Regions from separate parts of the Nitrosomonas limosa genome, predicted to be linked through region 2. Evidence: predicted binding sites of a transcription regulator. Region 2 holds the regulator's gene; the other holds the start of a gene.
What was found. The regulator sigma-54, encoded in region 2, starts transcription at its own class of promoters, with help from an activator protein. The targets are predictions, from matches to a motif close to TGGCACNNTTCCTGCT.
Positions count from the first base shown of each region.

Region 1: flgB (flagellar basal body rod protein FlgB) is a predicted target of sigma-54. The motif match lies at 2,070-2,085, and genes of this name have one in related genera.

Region 1 covers NZ_CM135180.1:442,945-453,416, forward strand. The annotation lists gene ACV7NC_RS01945 (Mth938-like domain-containing protein) at 185-619, opposite strand; gene ACV7NC_RS01950 (acyl carrier protein) at 634-927, opposite strand; gene flgA (flagellar basal body P-ring formation chaperone FlgA) at 1,184-1,906, opposite strand; gene flgB (flagellar basal body rod protein FlgB) at 2,127-2,540, shown strand; gene flgC (flagellar basal body rod protein FlgC) at 2,544-2,948, shown strand; gene ACV7NC_RS01970 (flagellar hook assembly protein FlgD) at 2,960-3,628, shown strand; gene flgE (flagellar hook protein FlgE) at 3,641-4,924, shown strand; gene flgF (flagellar basal-body rod protein FlgF) at 4,974-5,720, shown strand; gene flgG (flagellar basal-body rod protein FlgG) at 5,747-6,535, shown strand; gene ACV7NC_RS01990 (flagellar basal body L-ring protein FlgH) at 6,634-7,266, shown strand; gene ACV7NC_RS01995 (flagellar basal body P-ring protein FlgI) at 7,306-8,415, shown strand; gene flgJ (flagellar assembly peptidoglycan hydrolase FlgJ) at 8,434-9,441, shown strand; gene flgK (flagellar hook-associated protein FlgK) at 9,521-10,472, shown strand, end outside.
Region 2 covers NZ_CM135180.1:829,719-840,190, forward strand. The annotation lists gene hprK (HPr(Ser) kinase/phosphatase) at 13-972, opposite strand; gene ACV7NC_RS03750 (PTS sugar transporter subunit IIA) at 959-1,429, opposite strand; gene hpf (ribosome hibernation-promoting factor, HPF/YfiA family) at 1,548-1,871, opposite strand; gene ACV7NC_RS03760 (RNA polymerase factor sigma-54) at 1,890-3,338, opposite strand; gene lptB (LPS export ABC transporter ATP-binding protein) at 3,393-4,115, opposite strand; gene lptA (lipopolysaccharide transport periplasmic protein LptA) at 4,154-4,657, opposite strand; gene lptC (LPS export ABC transporter periplasmic protein LptC) at 4,697-5,323, opposite strand; gene nadA (quinolinate synthase NadA) at 5,480-6,577, shown strand; gene clsB (cardiolipin synthase ClsB) at 6,643-7,815, shown strand; gene ACV7NC_RS03790 (L-threonylcarbamoyladenylate synthase) at 7,870-8,910, shown strand; gene ACV7NC_RS03795 (HAD family hydrolase) at 8,914-9,690, shown strand; gene smbP (small metal-binding protein SmbP) at 9,723-10,079, shown strand; gene ACV7NC_RS03805 (peptidoglycan DD-metalloendopeptidase family protein) at 10,231-10,472, opposite strand, start outside.

The DNA.
Region 1 (10,472 bases), 390 kb from region 2:
AACGTTATTAAGGAAGCCATCTTTTTCACCTGACTTGCCGAGTCAGGAATTTATCACAATCAAGGCAGTTATGGCCATTTCTTTTTGATATAATCTACTCAGTAATGCTGATATTACAACATATTTATCCCATTCAATTCAGCGTATAAACATCAAACTGAATTTGATAGCGTAGTAATTATAACTATACCAATAATGCCGCGGCAATATGACGCCCTTCTTCCGCAAGGATGTTAAAAGTGCGGCAAGCAGCTCTGGTATCCATTATTTCAATTCCAATCCCGGTTTTGGTTATTTGAGCAAATAAGGAATGGTTCGGGAAAATATGTTTAGGACCGGTGCCAAGGAGAATTATTTCCGGAGCCGCAGTTATTAATGCATCAAAATGATGAAACTCCAACTCTGTAATCGAGAAGACTGGCCAATTTTCAATTAATTGATTAGGCAAGACGATCAAGCTTTTTTCATATCGAATCTGGTTTACTAAAACAAATCCCTCATCATATCCGGTAAAAAAAAATTGATGAGCATAGTTAGCTGGATGAAGTTTCACTGTTTTGCGCCTTATTGACTTTAAATCCTGCACCTTTGTCGATCTCTCGGAAATCAACACAGTCATTGAAAATTAGGTCCCTAAACGAGACTGTTCTGATGATAATTTTCTGTATTAATAGTTTTATTAGCAATAAATTGAACTAAATTCCCAAATGTTTCAAATGTTTTTGCGCTGATTTCATCATCGTTTATTGTAATTGAAAATCTTTTTTCAATCGCGAGCAAAATTGCTACTACAGCAACAGAGTCGAGCTCAGGGATATTGCCGAGTAAAATAGTGTTCAGCTCTAACGAGTTTACGCGTTCATCAAGACCTAATACATCTTTGAGAATTTTTTTTAGTTCGATTCCAATTTGATTAATATTAACCACAGTAAAAAATTATTTAAATAAGTTGAAACTGGCGTGCATTATAAATCGTTTATGCCATGCAATTACTAGAGAAACGTGATTAATTAACTACGCGAGCAAATTGCATCGTTGCGCAGTTATCGCTTCTTCGCCTATCGGATCGATATGCCTGGTTATTGCGTTGCGAACACTTCGACTTTCATTACATTCATTGAATTAATCAGCATTTCCCTAGCTTGTATTCCAAATTCAGGATACCCGCAAAGCAGAGATACTTCTATGGTTGTATTTCGACAATAGAATTAAGGCGTGCTAAGCCACGAATGATTTTTCCTGATTTATTCCGCACCTGAACCACTTGCCCTTCGGTGGCATCGGTTAGAGCTTGTCCTTCCGAACGAATACTGAAACCGCGACCTTGAACAACCAGATTTACAGTTTGACCGCGTAATATGACATAAGGTGCGCGAAGCATTTGTGGGCGAATTGGTTGTCCAGCCGAGAGATTGCTGGTCGCCACTTTACCAATCACTTGCGCAGTATCAGTAACAATCCCTTCCGGCATTTGAACGAGATTTACAGTTTGCAGGGCGACATCCTCGAAAGAGAGCGTCTGTCCACTTGAAACAGGGCGGGCAATATGAAGCACTTCTGTCATTACACTTACTTCCGCCTGAACATAGATAGTCCAAGATTCAGGTTGATTATCGCAACGTACGCCAATTGAAGTTTTTCCCCATAAGCGGCTACCTGCTGGAATAAAAGTTTCTAAGTTCGAACATTGCGGTAATACAAGTTGCCGATCAATCTGGCCAACATTCACGATTACCTGCCCGGGTAAATTTGCAGTATTGCTATACAAAAAGTGCTCAACCGCATTTCTGATAAGCGCAATTTCCTGATGTTGACTCCGCTTGTTGTTCGGAGCAGCAAAGGTCTGAGCCGTTAAAACAACAATTAATAGAAAGCATCGCACTAAAACCAAGCATGGTTTGTTCATTTAAATGGTCCGTTCATTATTGCCGCATTCGGCAAAGATTGCCGTCCTAAAACACGGCTTTGAATTGCACTTCGTGATCAATCGAAAAAGTATATTCAAAGGATAACATCCATTTCTTGCTTTAATCAGGGAATAGCTTGCCAATCTTAGCATTTATGATAGTTGGCATATTAAATGCTATCAGAAGAATGGAAATACTAACTGCTAGGTTAAACAGAAAATGATCAACAAACTGGATAAAGAATTAAATTACCATCATCAAGCCTTAAGTTTACGAGTGGCACGGCAAGAATTACTTTCAAGCAATGTTGCAAACGCTGATACGCCAAATTTTAAGGCAAAAGACATTGACTTCAACAGCCTGCTTAATCAGAAGCTGTCATCAACTTCCAATCTGCAAGGAAAGTTAGCTTTGAATACGACATCTACTATGCACATAAATTCAAGTGCTGCCGGAATTTTCGGTGACAACATTTTGTATCGAGTTCCATTGCAGCCGAGCGCGGACGGAAACACGGTCGACATGGATATGGAACGTACTAGATTCGCAGATAACGCGATTAAATATGATGCGAGCATCACATTTCTGAATAATGAATTTAGAAACTTGGTTTCAGCAATGCAGGAGAGATAGAGAATGTCTTTATTTAATGTATTCGGTATCGCAAGTTCAGCCATGTCGGCACAATCACAGCGGTTAAATGTGGTTGCAAGTAACCTATCCAATGCCGACAGTGTAACCAGCTCAACAGGTGAACCATATCGGGGGCGCCAAGTGGTTTTCAGCACATTACCGTCTGACGGGAATGGCGCGAGCGGAGTAAAAGTCGCGGGCATCGTTCACGATGCATCACCGATGCGTCAAATTTTTGATCCCAAGCACCCGATGGCCGATAAAAGTGGCTATGTGACGATGCCAAACGTCAATGTTGTCGATGAAATGGTGAATATGATGTCAGCCTCACGCTCGTACCAAAATAGTGTCGATATGATGAATACGACGAAATCATTGTTACAAAAAACCTTGACAATCGGTCAATAAAGGAGAGGGTGATGGAATCAGCTCAACCAGTTAACTTGCAAACAATTGCATCGACTGTTACGACAGGGATTACAAACAAAAAGGACGCGGAGAATCCACAGGATCGGTTTCTAAAGCTTCTGGTTACCCAGATGAAAAATCAAGATCCGCTGAAACCGCTTGATAATGCAGAAGTTACCAGTCAGATAGCGCAAATCAGCACAGTTTCAGGTATTGATAAATTAAATTCCACCTTACAGAAATTGGTTTCCAGTTCGGAAGAGAACCGATCTGTTGAAGCGCTCGGAATGATTGGCCATCATGCATTTGTTCCCGGCAAATTAATAACGCTGGATAAAGATGGCGCGATCGCTGGCGTCAATTTGGAACAAGCGGTTGATCAGCTCAATGTAACGATCCTCGACAGCTCAGGCATCGAGGTCCGCAAGATGGAATTGGGCGTGCAGCCATCCGGAATCAGTACGATCGCATGGGATGGTATGACCAATAGCGGCTCGAAGGCGGCGGATGGTGATTATACCTTTGCTGTTACCGCAAAACAGGGTGGTAAGGATATTAAAGTTGATACGCTTTCATTTGGTCTCGTGCAAAGTGTGACGCCTGGTAAAGACGACACGCTGCTGGATATGGGAGATGAACTGGGAATGGTTAGCTTGGGAAATATTAAGCAGGTATTTTGATAGGAGAACACAATGGGCTTTCAACATGGTTTAAGCGGACTGAACGCTGCGTCAACGAATTTGGATGTAATCGGTAATAATATTGCCAATGCGAACACGGCCGGGTTTAAGCAATCCATTGCGCAATTTTCTGACATTTTTGCGAATTCGATGGAAGGCTCAGATAACGCACAAATCGGTATCGGTTCAAAAATTTCGTCAATCGCACAGCAATTCGGCCAAGGAAATATCACGCCTACCAGTAACCCGCTAGACATCGCAATTCAAAGTCAGGGCTTTTTCCGGATGAGCGATAACGGAGCGGTCAGTTACAGTAGAAATGGGCAGTTTCATGTTGATGATTCTGGTTTTATTGTCGATGCTTCCGGCGCCAATCTGACCGGTTATATGGCAGATGAAAATGGCGATATTCAAGCGGGCAGTATTCCTACAAGTCTAAAATTCAGCACTGCTGATCTGGCGCCGCAGGCGACCACGACGTTCGATGTCGGGTTTAATCTGGATGCTCGCAAGGTCGGGGTTGCAACGGTTTTTAATGCGACCGATCCTAAAACCTATGAAAGCACCACTTCCGGCACCGTCATTGATAGTCTCGGCAATTCCCATGTTCTGTCTTTGTTTTTCAAGAAATCCGATACTTTAGCGAATACCTGGACAGCTTATGCAACGATTGATGGGAAAGTAACAGACCCCGGCGGCGTGCCCATAGGTGTTACTATCGAAGGAAATCCTTCTCAGTCTATGGTATTTGATGGCGAAGGTGTGCTTGATGATAGTGTTACACCAAATGCTACTAGTAAATTAGATGTTGAAATTGATTTCAGTGCAATTGATCCGCTTTTCGGCGGCGTATCGCCACAAACCATCACATTGGATCTCACCACGGCGACGCAATTCGGTTCTCCTTTTGGAGTCAATGCACTCACGCAAGATGGCTATACATCCGGTCGCATGTCTGGTTTTACCATCAGTGCGGACGGCATCATTCTCGGCAATTATAGTAGCGGTCAAACCAAAACACTGGCTCAAATCGTTCTTGCAAACTTCGTCAATCCTCAAGGATTAGTACCGATTGGAGATGGGCATTGGGCTGAGTCACCGGCATCTGGTGAGCCTCTGGTCGGGGTGCCAAAAACCGGAAATTTAGGATCCTTACAATCCAATGCCATCGAAGAATCGAATGTTGATCTTACAGCCGAGCTAGTAAAAATGATTTCAGCACAGCGCATGTATCAGGCCAGTGCAAAACAAATTGAAACTCAAGATCAGATTATTCAAACCATTACTCAGATTTAGTATTGATTTTGTGATGCAAACATCAGAATCATTTGGAGTTGCATAAAAAATGGATCGGCTAATTTATACCTCGATGACCGGCGCTAACCATACGCTGAATCAACAAGCAACAGTAGCTCATAATCTCGCGAATGCCTCAACCACCGGATTTCGCTCTGAAACAAACGCATTCCGCGCGGTACCCATATTTGGTGACGGCTTGCCAACACGTGCTTTTGTTGTGGATACGACGACGGGCGCCGACTTCGCATCTGGACCGCTGGAGACGACCGGTCGTGATCTGGATGTTGCGGTTCGTGGTTCCGGCTGGATTACCGTGCAGCTCGATAATGGTGAGGAAGCTTATACCAGGAATGGCAGCTTGCAAGTGAGTCCTAACGGTTTGTTATTAACGCACAATGGCTTGAAAGTAAAAGGAGCAACCGGTGGTTTTATTACAGTACCACCGGATTCACGCATTACCATCGGTGTGGATGGAACAGTATCCACGGTTCCATTGAACGCGCTACCGAATACTGTCGCGACGGTTGGGCGGATTAAATTGGTTGACCCGCCGGAGACTGATCTTGTTAAAGGCAACGATGGATTATTTCGCCGGAAGGATGGCAAAGAAGCGCCAGCGGAAGCGAGAGTGCGCTTAATCGACGGTACATTGGAGGGGAGTAATGTGAATGTTGTAAACGAGATGGTGAGCATGATCGCTTTAGCGCGTCAGTTCGACATGCAGATGAAGATGCTTGATAACGCAGAGAAGAATGCGCAACAGGCAAGTCAGATTATGTTGGTAAGAGTTTAAGTCAATCATATTGAGGTCTATCATCAATGATACGTTCGTTATGGATTTCTAAAACCGGGCTGGAAGCACAACAAACCAAGTTGGATGTGATTGCCAATAATTTGGCAAACGTCAGTACCAATGGTTTTAAACGATCTCGTGCAGTATTTGAAGATTTACTGTATCAAACGATTCGGCAGCCAGGCGCGCAATCGTCGCAGCAAACACAGTTGCCATCGGGGTTGCAAATTGGTACCGGTGTCAAGCCGGTAGCGACAGAAACCATTTTTACCCAAGGTGTACCGCAACATACAGATAATCAAAGAGATGTTGCAATTCGTGGAGTTGGTTTTTTTCAAGTATTGATGCCCGACGGCACAACTGCTTATACCCGTGATGGAGCTTTTCAACTCGATCTCAACGGACAGCTTGTTACTTCCAGCGGGTATCCGGTGCAACCGGCCGTTGTTGTACCTCCTAATGCATTAGGTATTACGATCGCGCGAGATGGGACGGTGTCTGCCACAGTTCCCGGTGGTACTGGAACACAACAGATTCAATTGGGTAACTTTCAGCTTGCGAGTTTCATTAATCCGTCGGGTTTGCAAAGAGTGGGAGAAAATTTGTACTTGGAAACAGCATCCAGTGGCACACCAAATCAGAATGCCCCTGGAACCAATGGCTTAGGTGTGTTGGATCAGAATTATGTCGAAACATCCAATGTCAATGTTGTAGAAGAATTGGTGAATATGATCCAAACGCAACGTGCCTACGAACTGAATTCCAAGTCAGTAGAAACATCCGATCAAATGCTGCAAAGATTGGCCCAGTTATGATGCGATTAATGGTCACGATGGATAAGTGTATACAAGCGATGATTTGTAGCGGGTTTTGGGTTGCACTTGCAATCGTGACATCGCTATCTGGATGTGCTATGACGCCAGCTACTTCTACTTACCAACCTAATACATTGCGCCCATTTCACCAAAGTTTAGCAGTTACCCAGCCGAATGGATCAATTCTTCAAGCACTCAATAGCACCACGGGGGGGGTTCGCTATACACCGTTATTCGAGGACAGGAGAGCTCGGGGTGTTGGCGATACGATCATCGTTACATTGAATGAAAGAACCAACGCCAGCAAAAGCTCCGGAAGCAATGTCGACCGATCCGGCAGCATTGACTTTTCAGTACCCAGTTTGCTAGGGGTGCCGTTAAAACTGTTGACCAAACATGCAACGATGGAAGCAAAAGCCAATAACAAATTTGATGGTGGTGGCGAAAGTTCGAGTAAAAATGATTTCAAAGGCACGATTACGGTCACAGTCATCGAAGCATTGCCGAATGGAAATCTTGTGGTAAGTGGAGAAAAACAAATCGGTATTAATCAGGGGCAAGAGTTTATAAGACTTTCCGGAGTAGTCAATCCAATTCATATTATGGCAAATACCATCTCTTCAACCCAGATTGCGGATGCGCGCATTGAGTATCGGGGTAATGGATATATCGATGAAGCGCAAACAATGGGGTGGTTGTCCCGATTCTTTCTTAATGTATCACCATTCTAATTTCATACGAACGCTTATCTATTTGAACGAAATTTGATTATGAAAAGAATTAATAAAGTCTTGGTTTGGATACTGATACTCGGTTCATTGCTACCAAGTATCAGTATCGCTGATCGTATTAAGGATCTGGCGTCCATCCAAGGCGTTCGTAACAATCAGTTAATTGGATACGGTCTGGTTGTAGGGTTGGACGGTAGTGGTGATATGACAACGCAGACACCCTTTACTGTTCAAAGTGTGATTAGCATGCTGGGTCAACTTGGGATCAATTTGCCTCCCGGAACAAATTTGCAGTTGCGGAATGTTGCTGCAGTCATGGTAACTGCAACACTGCCAGCATTTGCAAAACCTGGGCAACAGATTGATGTAACCGTTTCATCAATGGGAAATGCTAAGAGTTTGCGTGGAGGTACTTTGTTGATGACTCCATTGAAAGGTGCAGACAATCAAGTGTACGCGATGGCACAAGGGAGTATTTTGGTTGGTGGCATTGGCGCGGCTGCAGGAGGAAGCAGTGTGCAAGTCAATCATCTCAGTGTAGGTCGAATCAGTGGTGGCGGAATAGTTGAGCGAGAGATTCAGACATCTGTTGGACAAGGTGATTTTGTCAATCTGGAGTTGAATTCAACAGATTTCTCAACAGTGAATCGAATCGTCGAAGCGATCAACAAAATCTATCCATCGGCCGCAGCTGCAGTCGATGGGCGAGTCGTGCAAGTGAGAGCACCGGCTGATAATAATCAGCGGATTACTTTTATCTCTCAAATTGAAAGTATTGATGTGATACCGGCGAAGGCGCCTGCCAAAGTAATTGTCAATTCGCGTACTGGTTCTGTGGTGATGAATCAGTCCGTAACTCTCGAAACGAGTGCAATTGCACATGGAAATCTATCGATTATCATCAATACAGAACCGGTTATTAGTCAACCCGGACCATTTGCGCAACGAGGAGAAACGGTTGTTACCCAACGTTCCCAAGTTGAGATTCGCACGGACGAGGGAAATTTAATGTTGCTACCAAACGGGGCTGATTTGGGTGAAGTTGTGAAAGCTTTAACAGCAATCGGCGCAACAACACAAGATCTTTTGTCAATCTTGCAAGCTTTAAAAGCAGCAGGTTCACTACGTGCTGATTTGGAAATTATTTAACCTATTGATTAAAATCATATGATTATCTCTCCCGATATTTCGAGCAAGCTTGCTATTGATACCAAAAGCCTCAATGATTTAAATGGCATGGTCAAGCGAGATCCAGATCAAGCATTGCACAAGGCTGCGCAACAATTTGAAGCTTTATTTATGAATATGCTTCTTAAAAGTATGCGTGACGCTACCCCGAAAGATGGTTTATTTGAAAGCCGGCAGACACAATTCTTTACGCAGATGTATGACCAGCAACTTGCACAGCAATTGTCGACACGTGGAATAGGGATTGCCAGTATGATGGTTAAACAATTAAACAGAAGTGCTGAGCAACCGGCCTCAGCTCAGGCGATAAACCAAACAGATACGATCTTGTCTTCCTTGCACACTATCAATCAATCATCTTTAACCAAAAACGGGCACCCTAATGACAAATCGGAAAGCTTATGGCCAGGTGCTTCAAATTCTATGAAGCCGGCTGCACCGGTAAATAGCACAAATTCTATCAATGAGTTTTTCAGTAATCCTGTCAAAAGAGGTTCTTCATCAGGGAATCCATCGAATGCATCTGCTAATTTTATTGAAATGCTGCTTCCGCATGCAAGAACAGCTTCACAATCAACAGGAATCCCTCCGCATTTCATGCTGGCTCAAGCTGCGCTTGAGAGCGGCTGGGGTAAGCATGAGATACGATATGCTGATAACAGTCCTAGCTATAATTTATTCGGAATTAAAGCCGGCGCGAATTGGAAGGGTGATGTCGTTGAAACGGTGACCACGGAATATATCAATGGCGTGCCACAAAAAACCGTAGAAAAGTTTCGTGCATATAGCTCATATGCGGAAGGGTTCCATGACTATGCGAGGTTACTATCCGATAATCCGCGTTATGCAAAAGTCTTGCAATCAACAGATGCCGTATCATTTGCTAATGGTCTTCAGCGTGCCGGTTATGCGACTGATCCTAAATATGCCGAGAAACTGATTCGAATACTTAATAGTGAAAAGTTGCAAAGCCGTGAATTCATTTAGCAAGCAAGCTTATCAATTCTTTTATGATCTTGCCGATATCAGTTCAATATTAATTAATTTAAAGAATTAGTTATAAATTATGGGAAACAGTATTCTTGATGTTGGATATTCGGGGTTATTAACGTCACAAAATCAATTGTTGACGACAAGTCATAATATTAGTAATGCAAATACGCCCGGTTTTAATCGTCAGAAAGTGATACTAACCACGAATACCTCGCAATCCACTGGCGCGGGGTTTGTTGGGCGTGGTGTCGCTGCAGCGACTGTTCATCGCATTTATAATCAATTTCTGGTTGGTCAGTCATTGCAAATACAAACGCAGAGTCAAGCGCTGGATAGCAATTATAATGAGATAAAACAACTGGATAATATGTTTGCTGAAACTACATCCGGACTTTCCCCAACGCTGCAAAACTTTTTTACTGCCATACAGGACGTTGCTACAAATTCATCGGTGATACCTTCAAGGCAATCGATGTTAAGTAATGCAGAGGCGCTTGTTTCGCGTTTTCACAGCATGGATCAGCGTATTACGCAGATTAAAGATGGCGTTAATACACAGATAACCAGTGCGGTTACAGAGATTAACTCTTTGGCTGAACAAATTTCCCAGATTAATCAGCAAATAATTTGGGCGGAAGGTGCTGCAGGCGGCCATCCAGCTAATGATATGCTGGATCAGCGTGATGATCTTATTAATCAGTTAAATAAAATAATTAATACCGATACAGTTCGCCAAAGTGACGGTACTGTGAATGTTTATGTCGGATCAGGACAAGCACTGGTTGTGGGTGCGCAAACACTAACGCTTCAAGCGATGAAATCACCTGATGTTCCCGAGAAATTAACAATAGGGTTGATGAATGGTTCAAGTGTAATACAGCTACCGGAGAAACAGATTTCTGGCGGGACTTTGGGTGGACTCTTAGCGTTTCGTAATGACTCACTCGATAAAGCCCATAATGCACTGGGAAGAATCGCAATCAACTTGGCGCAAACATTTAATGCGCAGCATCAGTTAGGCATGG
Region 2 (10,472 bases):
AACCGGCGGGTGTCAGTATTGATACTTATCGGCAGATCCATCAATCATTGCACGCTCATGGCGTTCAATGAATTCCTTGGTGCCATCGATACCGCGCAACTGCAATACATAATTTCTGACCGCTGCCTCGACCAATACCGCCAGATTGCGACCCGGCGCCACCGGAATAATCACTTTGCGGATATCGACATTTATAATGTTCTCAGTCAAGTCGCTGATCGGCAGCCGTTCCAGTACACCGGCACCGGTTACGGCGATATTTTGCAAATGCACGATCAGTTTCATATTCTTGCGCCGACGCACCGCAGTTTCACCGAAAATGGTACGGATATTCAGCATGCCAAGGCCGCGTACTTCCAGATAATCCCTTAACATCGGCGGACAACGGCCTTCGAGTGTTTCCGGAGCGATACGGCGCAACTCTACAACATCATCCGCAACCAATCCATGACCGCGGCTGATTAATTCCAAAGCCAGTTCGCTTTTACCGACACCGCTCTCGCCGGTAATCATCACGCCCATACCCAACACGTCCAGCATGACACCGTGCAAACTGACCGATGGCGCCAGGATACCGCTCAGATAAGTTCTTATCAGCCAAATCACTTCCAGACCGGGATACGGCGAATGCAACAAAGGAATATTATGAGCATTGGCCATATCGAGAATCGCTGCGGGAACCTCCGCATCATCCGCAACAATGATGCAGGCCAGATTGCTCTGCGTCAGTTGATTGATTTTCTTCTCTAAAGAAGCGGCTTCCTGTTTGTTCAGATAGTGAATTTCATCGCTGCTGATAACCTGTATGCGATCCGGATGGATAAAATTCAAATGACCGATCATGCCTTGGCCCGAATGAGAAATTTCGTCTTCACTCAGCTCAATCGAGCTACCGCTTTGGCCTGCAATCCAGCTTAGCTTGAGCTTTTCCTTCTTATCTTCAAACAATTGTGCAATGCTAATTCGGGACACTGGGAGACTCCCAATCAACAATCAGTTTGTGAATCGCGGCAGCATCCTTGCACTGCAGGATGTTTTCGCGAAACTGTTTATCGCTGAACATCTGCGCTAACTCGCTAAGAATTTGGAGATGTTTGTCAGTGGCTTTTTCCGGGACTAATAAAATGCAGGCAATATTGACCGGCTGACCATCCGGCGCATCGAATGGAATGCCTTCCTTCATTGTCACCAACGCGGCAACCGCTTCACGCAAACCTTTGATCCGGCCATGCGGAATCGCAACACCCTGTCCCAATCCTGTCGAGCCCAGCTTCTCACGCGCAAACAAGCTATCAAAAACCTGGCTCCGCGCAATATGATTGGTATTCTCAAATAACAACCCGGCTTGCTCGAAAACACGTTTCTTACTGGTCACGTCCAGATCGACAATGACATTGGAGAGTGGTAACAATTGCGAAATCTGATTCATGAAAAATAGATTTTATATACAGAGAATTAAGTTGAAACTTTTTGACCGCGACACAGCATTTTCAAAAAATCTCGGATATCGATAAAAAATAAAGCGAACAACGGCTTTATTGTAATGATCACTCCAATTCTTGATCTTTTAAGGCGCCGTGATTACGACGTTCCAGGTTTTTTTCCTTGTGCTTGAGTATCTGCCGGTCCAGTTTATCAACCAGGCTGTCGATGGATGCGTACATATCTTCGCTATCGGTCTCGACAAAAATATCTTTGCCGCGGATATGAACGTTAGCTTCAGCTTTTTGCTTGAGTTTCTCTACCGATAGAATGACGCTGACATCAATGACATGATCAAAATGCCGGGTAATTTTCCCGATTTTTGAAGTGACATAATCTCGCATTGCATCAGTGATTTCTACATGGTTACCGGTAAGTTTTAAGTTCATTATTATTCCCTTATTCTGTTAAATGGATTTACGAAGATTGGCTGCAGGAATCTGTAACGATTCCCGGTATTTTGCAATAGTGCGACGAGCAACAACGATTCCTTGTTGTTCAAGAATGCTGGAAATTTTATTATCGCTGAGTGGTTTCCTTGGGTTTTCTTCCTGTACCAACTGCTTGATTAATGCACGGATGGCCGTTGCAGAACAAGCACCTCCTGAATCGGTCGCCACATGGCTACCAAAAAAATATTTCAGTTCAAAAATGCCCCGCGGAGTATACATAAATTTTTGCGTAGTGACGCGGGACACGGTTGATTCATGAAGATTTAACACTTCCGCGATCTCCCGCAGCACCAACGGACGCATGGCAACATCCCCATGCTCAAAAAATTGCTGTTGCCGTTCCACGATGACGCTGGCTACTTTAAGGATCGTGCTTGAGCGTTGTTGAATATTTTTAATCAACCATTTAGCTTCATTCAATTGGTTCATCAAGCCACGTTCCGCATGATGCGCCTGCTTCAATATATTAGCATAGAGATGATTGATATTGAGACGCGGAATTGCAGCCCGGTTCAGGCTCGCTACCCAGGTTCCGTCTTTTTTGGTCACTGTAATATCCGGAACGATATAACGTTCGCTAGTTGAATTAAACTGCGCGCCCGGTTTTGGATTCAAGTTAGTAATGAGTTTTTGGATAGCTCGCAAGCTATGATCGTTACATCCCAATAATTTCTTGATTTGTATGAAATCATGGGATGCCAGAATTTCCAGATATTCCTGCACGACTTTAATGGCTTGCTCCCGGTAACATACTTCTCCGGGTAGCGCTTGTAACTGTAATACCAGGCATTCTTTAAGATTGCGTGCGCCGACACCGGCTGGATCATAATGTTGCAAACAATCGAGCGCGCCTTCCAGGTCATTTTGCTCAACCCCCAATTCTTCCGGCAACATTTCCTGCAATTCTCTGAGATCCTGCCACAGATAACCGTCTTCATCCAGGCTATCGATCAGCAAACGCACCAAACTCTTCTGGGGTTCTGAAATATGACTTAAAGAGGTTTGAAAATATAAATGGTCTCGCAAACTGAGCGGCTTGGCCGGTAACTGCAATGAATCACGATCGTCGTCTTCGTAACCACTCGCAGCCGGAACTTGATCCTGCGGCCATTCAGTACCGGAATCGTAATTATCTTCGGCGATATCCTCATTTGACGATGTGTTGTCTTCCGTGGAAGCTTCATCAAAATTGTCGGCGTTGGAAGCTTCGGCAGTTTCAAAGGTATTGTCTGAAGCCGAAACATTCCACTCTTCATACACTTCGAGCAATGGGTTTTCCTGCACAATCCGCTCGATCTCCTGGTTAAGCTCGAGCGTCGATAACTGCAGCAACCGGATAGACTGCTGCAACTGAGGTGTCAGCCGCAATTGTTGCGATAGTTTGAGTTGAAGTATTGGCTTCATGATTCAGAAAAAACAACGATTACTGAAAATACCGATTCAAGCCGTTTCACAAAACTACATCCGGAAGTGTTCACCCAAATAAACTTCTCTGACTTTCTCATTATCAATAATTTCTTCCGATCGGCCTTGAGCCAATACATGTCCGTCGCTGATGATATAGGCACGATCACAAATTCCTAATGTTTCACGAACATTATGATCAGTAATCAGAACCCCTATTTCCCGTTCCCGCAAAAAAGCAATGACTCTCTGAATATCCAGTACAGCAATTGGATCAACTCCCGCAAAAGGTTCGTCTAATAAAATAAATCGTGGCTGCGAGGCCAGCGCGCGTGCTATTTCAACACGGCGACGCTCCCCTCCGGATAAGCTGATAGCGGGATTATCCCGCAAATGGCTGATGTGCAAATCATGTAATAAATCGTCTAAATACCGCTGTTTCGTATCTTCATCCAAATTCTGCAGCTCTAATACCGCCAGAATATTTTCTTCCACAGTCAAACGCCGGAAAATCGATGCTTCTTGCGGCAAATAACTCAACCCTAATTTTGCTCTTTGATGTATCGGCAATTGACTTAAGTCTTGGTCATCCAGAAAAACTCCGCCGCTATCCAGCGGAATCAATCCAACGATCATGTAAAAGCAAGTTGTTTTGCCGGCGCCGTTAGGTCCCAGCAATCCGATAACTTCTCCACTCCCAAGCGAGAAAGAAACATCCTGCACGACTGTGCGCGATTTATATCGCTTTTTTAAATTGTTTGCTCTTAACTCGCTCATCTGCTGGCACAACTTTAAAATAATTGGAGATTAAGGGTCTATTCAGATTTATTTTTAGGCTGAATAGTTATTCGCACACGCTTGTCGGGGCCCGATTCCACGCCGCGTTCCTTGCTGCCTTTTACCTGAAAAAACTCGCTATTCATATCGTAGGAAATATAATCACCTTGAACTTCATCGGTGCCGCGTTTCAACCGGGCTTGCCGGAACAATTCAATCTTGTCGGTTTTGCTATCGTATTCAGCCCGCTCGCTCCAGCCTTCTACATATTCATCAAGCCCATCCCGCTTCTGCCGGAAAGTTACGAGATCACCCATCGCGGTAGCATGGCGGAACCCTTGCACATCTTCTTTCATAATCATTTTATCGGCAGTGATCCGCAAAGTTCCTTGGGTCAAAATCACATTACCGGTAAACACGCTGACCCGGCTGCCTTCTTTGCGGTTGACATCCTCAACGGTCGCACGGTCAGCTTCCAGATAAATTGGCTTTTTCCGATCACCCCGTTCGGCATTGGCCGTATGCACAAGCAGTAAACTCAACAAACTTATAGCGAAAATTATTTTCATCATATGTCCAAATTACTTCGTATTGACTGCTCTTACACTGGATAGTAGTTGTATCATGCCAACGCGATTATCAAACTCCAAACCGGTTGCCTTGATGGTGGTATCAAATCTGGAAATAGTGACCGGTTGATCCGTTTTCACCAAATTTTCTTTAGGAATCAAATGCAAGAAATCAGTCACCAAAGTGATATTGCTGTTATCCTCATCAGTGCCTCGCACCGCAGTCACATTCCCGGTTAGATAAACATCTTCCCCTTTGTTGATAACTTCAGCGCGATTCGCATAGAGACGCATCAGGGGATTTTTGGGATCGGCATTTGTGAAACTCACTTGTTCCAGTTGAGTCACTTCCGAGTCCAAAAAATGAAAAAGTTTATGAGCGGTAAATTTGCGTTGTATCTGATATTCATAATCCATTCGAAAACCGGATAGCTCTTCAACAATATAATCGGGATTTAAACTCAAATTTTCGTCTTGGACATATTCTGGTGGGCGAGTCATATAATCCAGCCAAAATGTCACTAATGCCAGAATTAAAAGTAGAATTAGCGGTGAACTAATAAACGGGCGCTTGATCATTAGGAAATTGCTCGGAACTTTTTTCGTATTTACACTTGACTCAAATATAACCTTCTTCATTCATATGGTGAATTATAACAGAACACTTATAGCCATTTACCAATCATCCATATTGCCGGATTCGTTGCAAGTCTTTAAATATCGAAACTTGCAATCATATCTTGGAATAAAATAGACTGATATTTTTGACGAACCATTAGGAACACACCCATTATAATGCTCCAGGAAGCCATTGATTTTGAGAGATATGAGCAGTTACAGGATGATGCCTGTGCACAACGCATCATCGAGGCCAAAAAAGCGCTCGGCCGACGCGCTGTTATTCTGGCGCACCATTATCAACGTGCGGATGTTTACCGGCATGCGGATCTAACCGGTGATTCTCTAAAACTTTCTTTTCTGGCAGCGCAAACCGATGCTGATTTCTTGGTTTTTTGCGGCGTGCACTTCATGGCTGAAGTTGCGGATATGCTCTCCAGCTCCAGACAAATCGCTATTTTACCGGATATGGCTGCCGGCTGCTCAATGGCGGATATGGCCAGCTTATCGAATGTTGAACGCGCCTGGCGTGAGCTTGCTGAGGTGCTTGACCCCGATGAGGTAATTACACCAGTAACCTATATTAATTCCTCCGCCGATTTAAAAGCCTTTTGCGGTGAACATGGCGGTATCGTCTGCACTTCCAGCAATGCTGGCAAAGTCCTGCAATGGTCGTTCAAGCAACGGGAAAAAGTATTATTCTTCCCTGATCAGCATCTTGGGCGCTGGAGCGGCCATCAGTTAGGCATTTCACTGGACGATATGCCGGTTTGGAATTTTGACGAGCCGATGGGGGGATTGACGCGGGAACAAATCAAGAACGCCAAGATATTGCTTTGGAAAGGTCACTGCTCGGTGCATCAGATGTTTCAACCACAACACATTATCCGTTTTCGCAATCAATATCCGAATGGCATCGTCATTTCGCATCCCGAATGCAGCTTTGAGGTCTGCAAAGCATCCGATTACGTCGGTTCCACCGAATACATCATAAAAACCATCGCGGCCGCAGAAAGCGGAACCCATTGGCTGGTCGGCACGGAACTGAATCTCGTAAGCCGGATTACCGAAGAATTCAAAGCGCAAGGAAAAATCATACAGTTCATGTCACCAATGGTTTGCATGTGTTCCACGATGGCTCGGATAGATCCGCAGCATTTAGCCTGGACATTGGAAAATCTTGTAAATGGTAATGTCGTAAATCAAATCAAGGTTCCAGAGACTGAAGCCGGATTAGCCAGAATTGCATTGGATAGAATGCTGAAGATCTCATAATTCATTTTGTTACGGCAACGACGAGAATGCCGCAATCACGAACCGCTAACAACTACCAGCAGTCAATGTCAAAGTTTCATTATGTTGAAGGCAATCAGATCTCGTTACTGCATAACGGTGAGGAGTACTTTCCAGTACTCGAAGCCGCTATCGAAGCAGCTCAATTTGAAATACATATCGAGACGTATATTTTTGAATTGGATGTAACTGGTATCCGAATAGCCGCCGCGATGAAACGCGCCGTGCAGCGCGGCGTTGCCGTTCACCTGCTTCTGGATGGATTCGGTTCGCAAAATTTATCCAGAGAAGCCATTGACAGTATGTTGCAAGCAGGCATCAAGATCCTGATTTTCAGACCGGAATTTCTTTTTGCGAGACCTGGTCGCTATCGTTTGCGGCGAATGCATCGGAAATTGGCAATGATCGACGCTCGCACCGCATTCGTCGGCGGAATTAATATCATTGATGACGAAGACAATCCGGAGCATCTGACACCCCGTTTCGACTATGCAGTTGCTATCACGGGACCGCTACTCTTACAAATACATCGTGCAATTAAACACTTATGGATGCTGGTTGCTTGGGCTCATTTGAAAAAACGCTGGGTTACACCCCATGTAGTAAAACCAATGAACATTCACTGTGGAAATCATAAAGCAGCTTTTGTAATTCGTGATAATTGGCGCCACCGTCATGATATTGAGCATGCCTACCTGGAAGCCATCAATCAGGCAAAAACTGAAATTATCATCGCCAATGCTTATTTTCTGCCAGGAAGAAAATTCAGCAATGCTTTAAAGAGTGCAGTGAAACGAGGGGTGAGTGTTGAACTGTTATTACAAGGAAAAATTGAATACCGCTTGCAATATCATGCAACTCAGGCGCTTTACGAAAATTTATTGAAATCGGGAATAAAAATTTATGAATATAATCGCAGCTATTTACATGCCAAGGTCGCTGTGATCGATCAATTTTGGGTCACCGTGGGTTCTTCCAACATTGATCCGTTTAGCTTGCTGTTAGCGCGAGAAGCCAATGTGCTTATTGAAAACCACGACATCGCATCGGAATTAAGAGCCAGTTTAAAAACCGCGATATCGCAGGAATCTGTTGCAGTAACGCCGGCAGACAATAAATTTTTCTCCTGGCGCAACTATCTGATTAATTGGCTATGTTTTTATTTTGTCCGCACCATGCAAGGCGTGCTTGGCTACGACTGGTATGATAATCAGCAATAAATGATCAGTGTAACGTATGCCTTTAACTTCGACTGATGAACGAGAAATATTGATATGTATCCGCTTCAGGATCTAAAACAATCCAATCAATTTCCCGATCAGCCGGAACAAATTGCCGCTGCTGCCCGAATCATTCGTGAAGGCGGCACCGTCGCATTTCCCACCGAAACCGTGTACGGTCTCGGTGCGGATACCACCAATCCCGCAGCCATTCGTAAGATTTACGAAATCAAGCAACGTCCCTGCGATCACCCATTGATCGTGCATATTGCATCAGTCTCAGATCTTGCTCATTGGGCAGAAACGGTACCGGCAACTGCCTACGATTTGGCCAATCATTTCTGGCCGGGCCCATTAACCCTCATTTTACAACGTAGCCACCGCATTTCTGATTGTATTACAGGTGGACAAAACACCGTAGGGTTACGGGTACCAGCGCATCCAACCGCATTAGCTTTGCTGGAAGCACTCGGACCTGAAAAAGCATTGGCTGCGCCGTCAGCCAATCGATTTGGACGTATCAGCCCGACTTCCGCGATGCATGTCCACCAGGAGCTGGGAAGCAGTGTCGATATGATTCTCGATGGCGGTAACTGCGAAGTTGGTCTGGAGAGCACGATCGTCAGCTTTCATGCACAAGAGCCATTAATTTTGCGGCCAGGAAAAATTACACCTGCCGAGCTTGAGAATGTACTTGGAAGATCAATTGCTGTCTCCACTCGCAGCACTATCCGTTCATCCGGGTCATTACCCTCACACTACGCCCCTTCAACCCCGCTAGGATTATTCCCGGCAACAGAGCTATGGCAAAAAGCAATCGCACTATCCGCTCAAAATTTCCGGGTATTGGTACTCACGTGGTCAGATACCGGAAGACCGCAAGCCGCGAATCGCTCAATCGAACAATTCGGTATGCCTGCGGATCCCATTCAATATGGTAAACAACTGTATGCAACGTTACACCGATTCGATCAGGCATCGTTTGATTATTTCCTGGTTGAAACACCCCCCAATCATGTTCAATGGCTTGCAATTTCCGACCGGCTGCAGCGGGCAAGCTTTCATTTTACTGACGATCAAGGAGAGAAACTTTAACCGATGAATACAACTAAAAAACTTCAAGCCGTGCTTTTTGACGTGGACGGCACACTCGCCGATACCGAACAAGATGGCCATCGCATCGCATTTAACGCTGCATTTGAGCAATTTGAACTCGATTGGAATTGGGATATCCGTCTTTATGGAGAATTATTGCAGGTTACCGGCGGTAAAGAACGAATTCGTCACTATATCGAACGGTACGCGCCGACTTTTCTCGATAAAAAAGATTTAGGTGAGTGGATCGCAAGTTTGCACAAAACCAAAACCAAGTACTTCGAATCTCTAATGGAAGCAGGAAGTATTCCGCTACGACCTGGTGTAGCAAGATTAATTCAGGAATTGCGGCATGAACAAGTAAAACTGGCCATTGCAACGACGACTACAATGGAAAATGTCACCGCCTTGCTTAAGTCGACTTTAGGAGAAGAATCAATCGACTGGTTCGATATCATTGGTGCGGGCGACATTGTGCCCTTAAAAAAACCGGCACCGGATATTTATCAGTGGGTACTTGAGCAGTTGAATTTACCTGCGCACCAATGCATCGCGATAGAAGATTCCGAGAATGGATTGAAATCCGCATTAGCCGCGGATCTTCCCACACTCATTACAGTCAGTGGTTATACCCATTCGCAAAACTTCGAAGGGGCAATGGCGGTCGTATCAGACTTGGGAGAACCGACTCAGCCATTCAAACTAATCGCTGGCAACAATCTAGATAGCGGATGGGTTGATTACCAAGCTCTCAATGAATTGGTTTCTCATGCGGCGTAACGCTTTTGATAGCAGAATTGAGGAGAATTAGAATGAAAATTATTGAATTGATGTTGTTAATATGGATTAGCATGCCTGCAGTCGCTAATGAGCCTGATGCAACGACTATAGAAATCACTTCAACAATAACCGAAGCGATTGACCAAGCCGAAACTGCTCAAATACACGGTAAGGCAGGTCACACCAGCACACTGCTGGAGTATGCGCAAGAAAGTCTTACGCATGCACAAGCTGCGGAAAAGAAACTGACAAATAAATCACCCCATTTGGATGAATCCATCAAACACCTTAACGCAGCGATTGAAAACGCCAAACGAGATCAACCGAAAACCGCAACTCGACACATGGAAAAAGCGATAGAACACATGCGTCTTTCAATCAGGAAATAAAAAGGGACAGTTATGGGGAAACATTATCGGTAACGCAGATTGTTCAATTTTTTTAGAGCAACGCTGATAATTGCCTGTGCAAGGAATATGTCTTGTTCCTAGATCTCTTTCTTTCGCTTTGCAGCTGTCTTGCACAGAGATCAGCATTTCCTTAGGATTGATTGGGTAAGTACTCCAGCGGATCAACAGGCTTCCCGTTCTTGCGAATTTCAAAATGCAACTGTATCGTATCCGTATCGGTATTGCCCATTTCGGCGATCTTCTGACCTTTAACGACTGCTTCGCCTTCTTTAACCAATAGCTTGCTATTGTGAGCGTAGGCACTCAGGTAGGTGTTATCGTGTTTAATAATGATTAAATTCCCGTAACCACGTAGCCCATGGCCGCTATAAA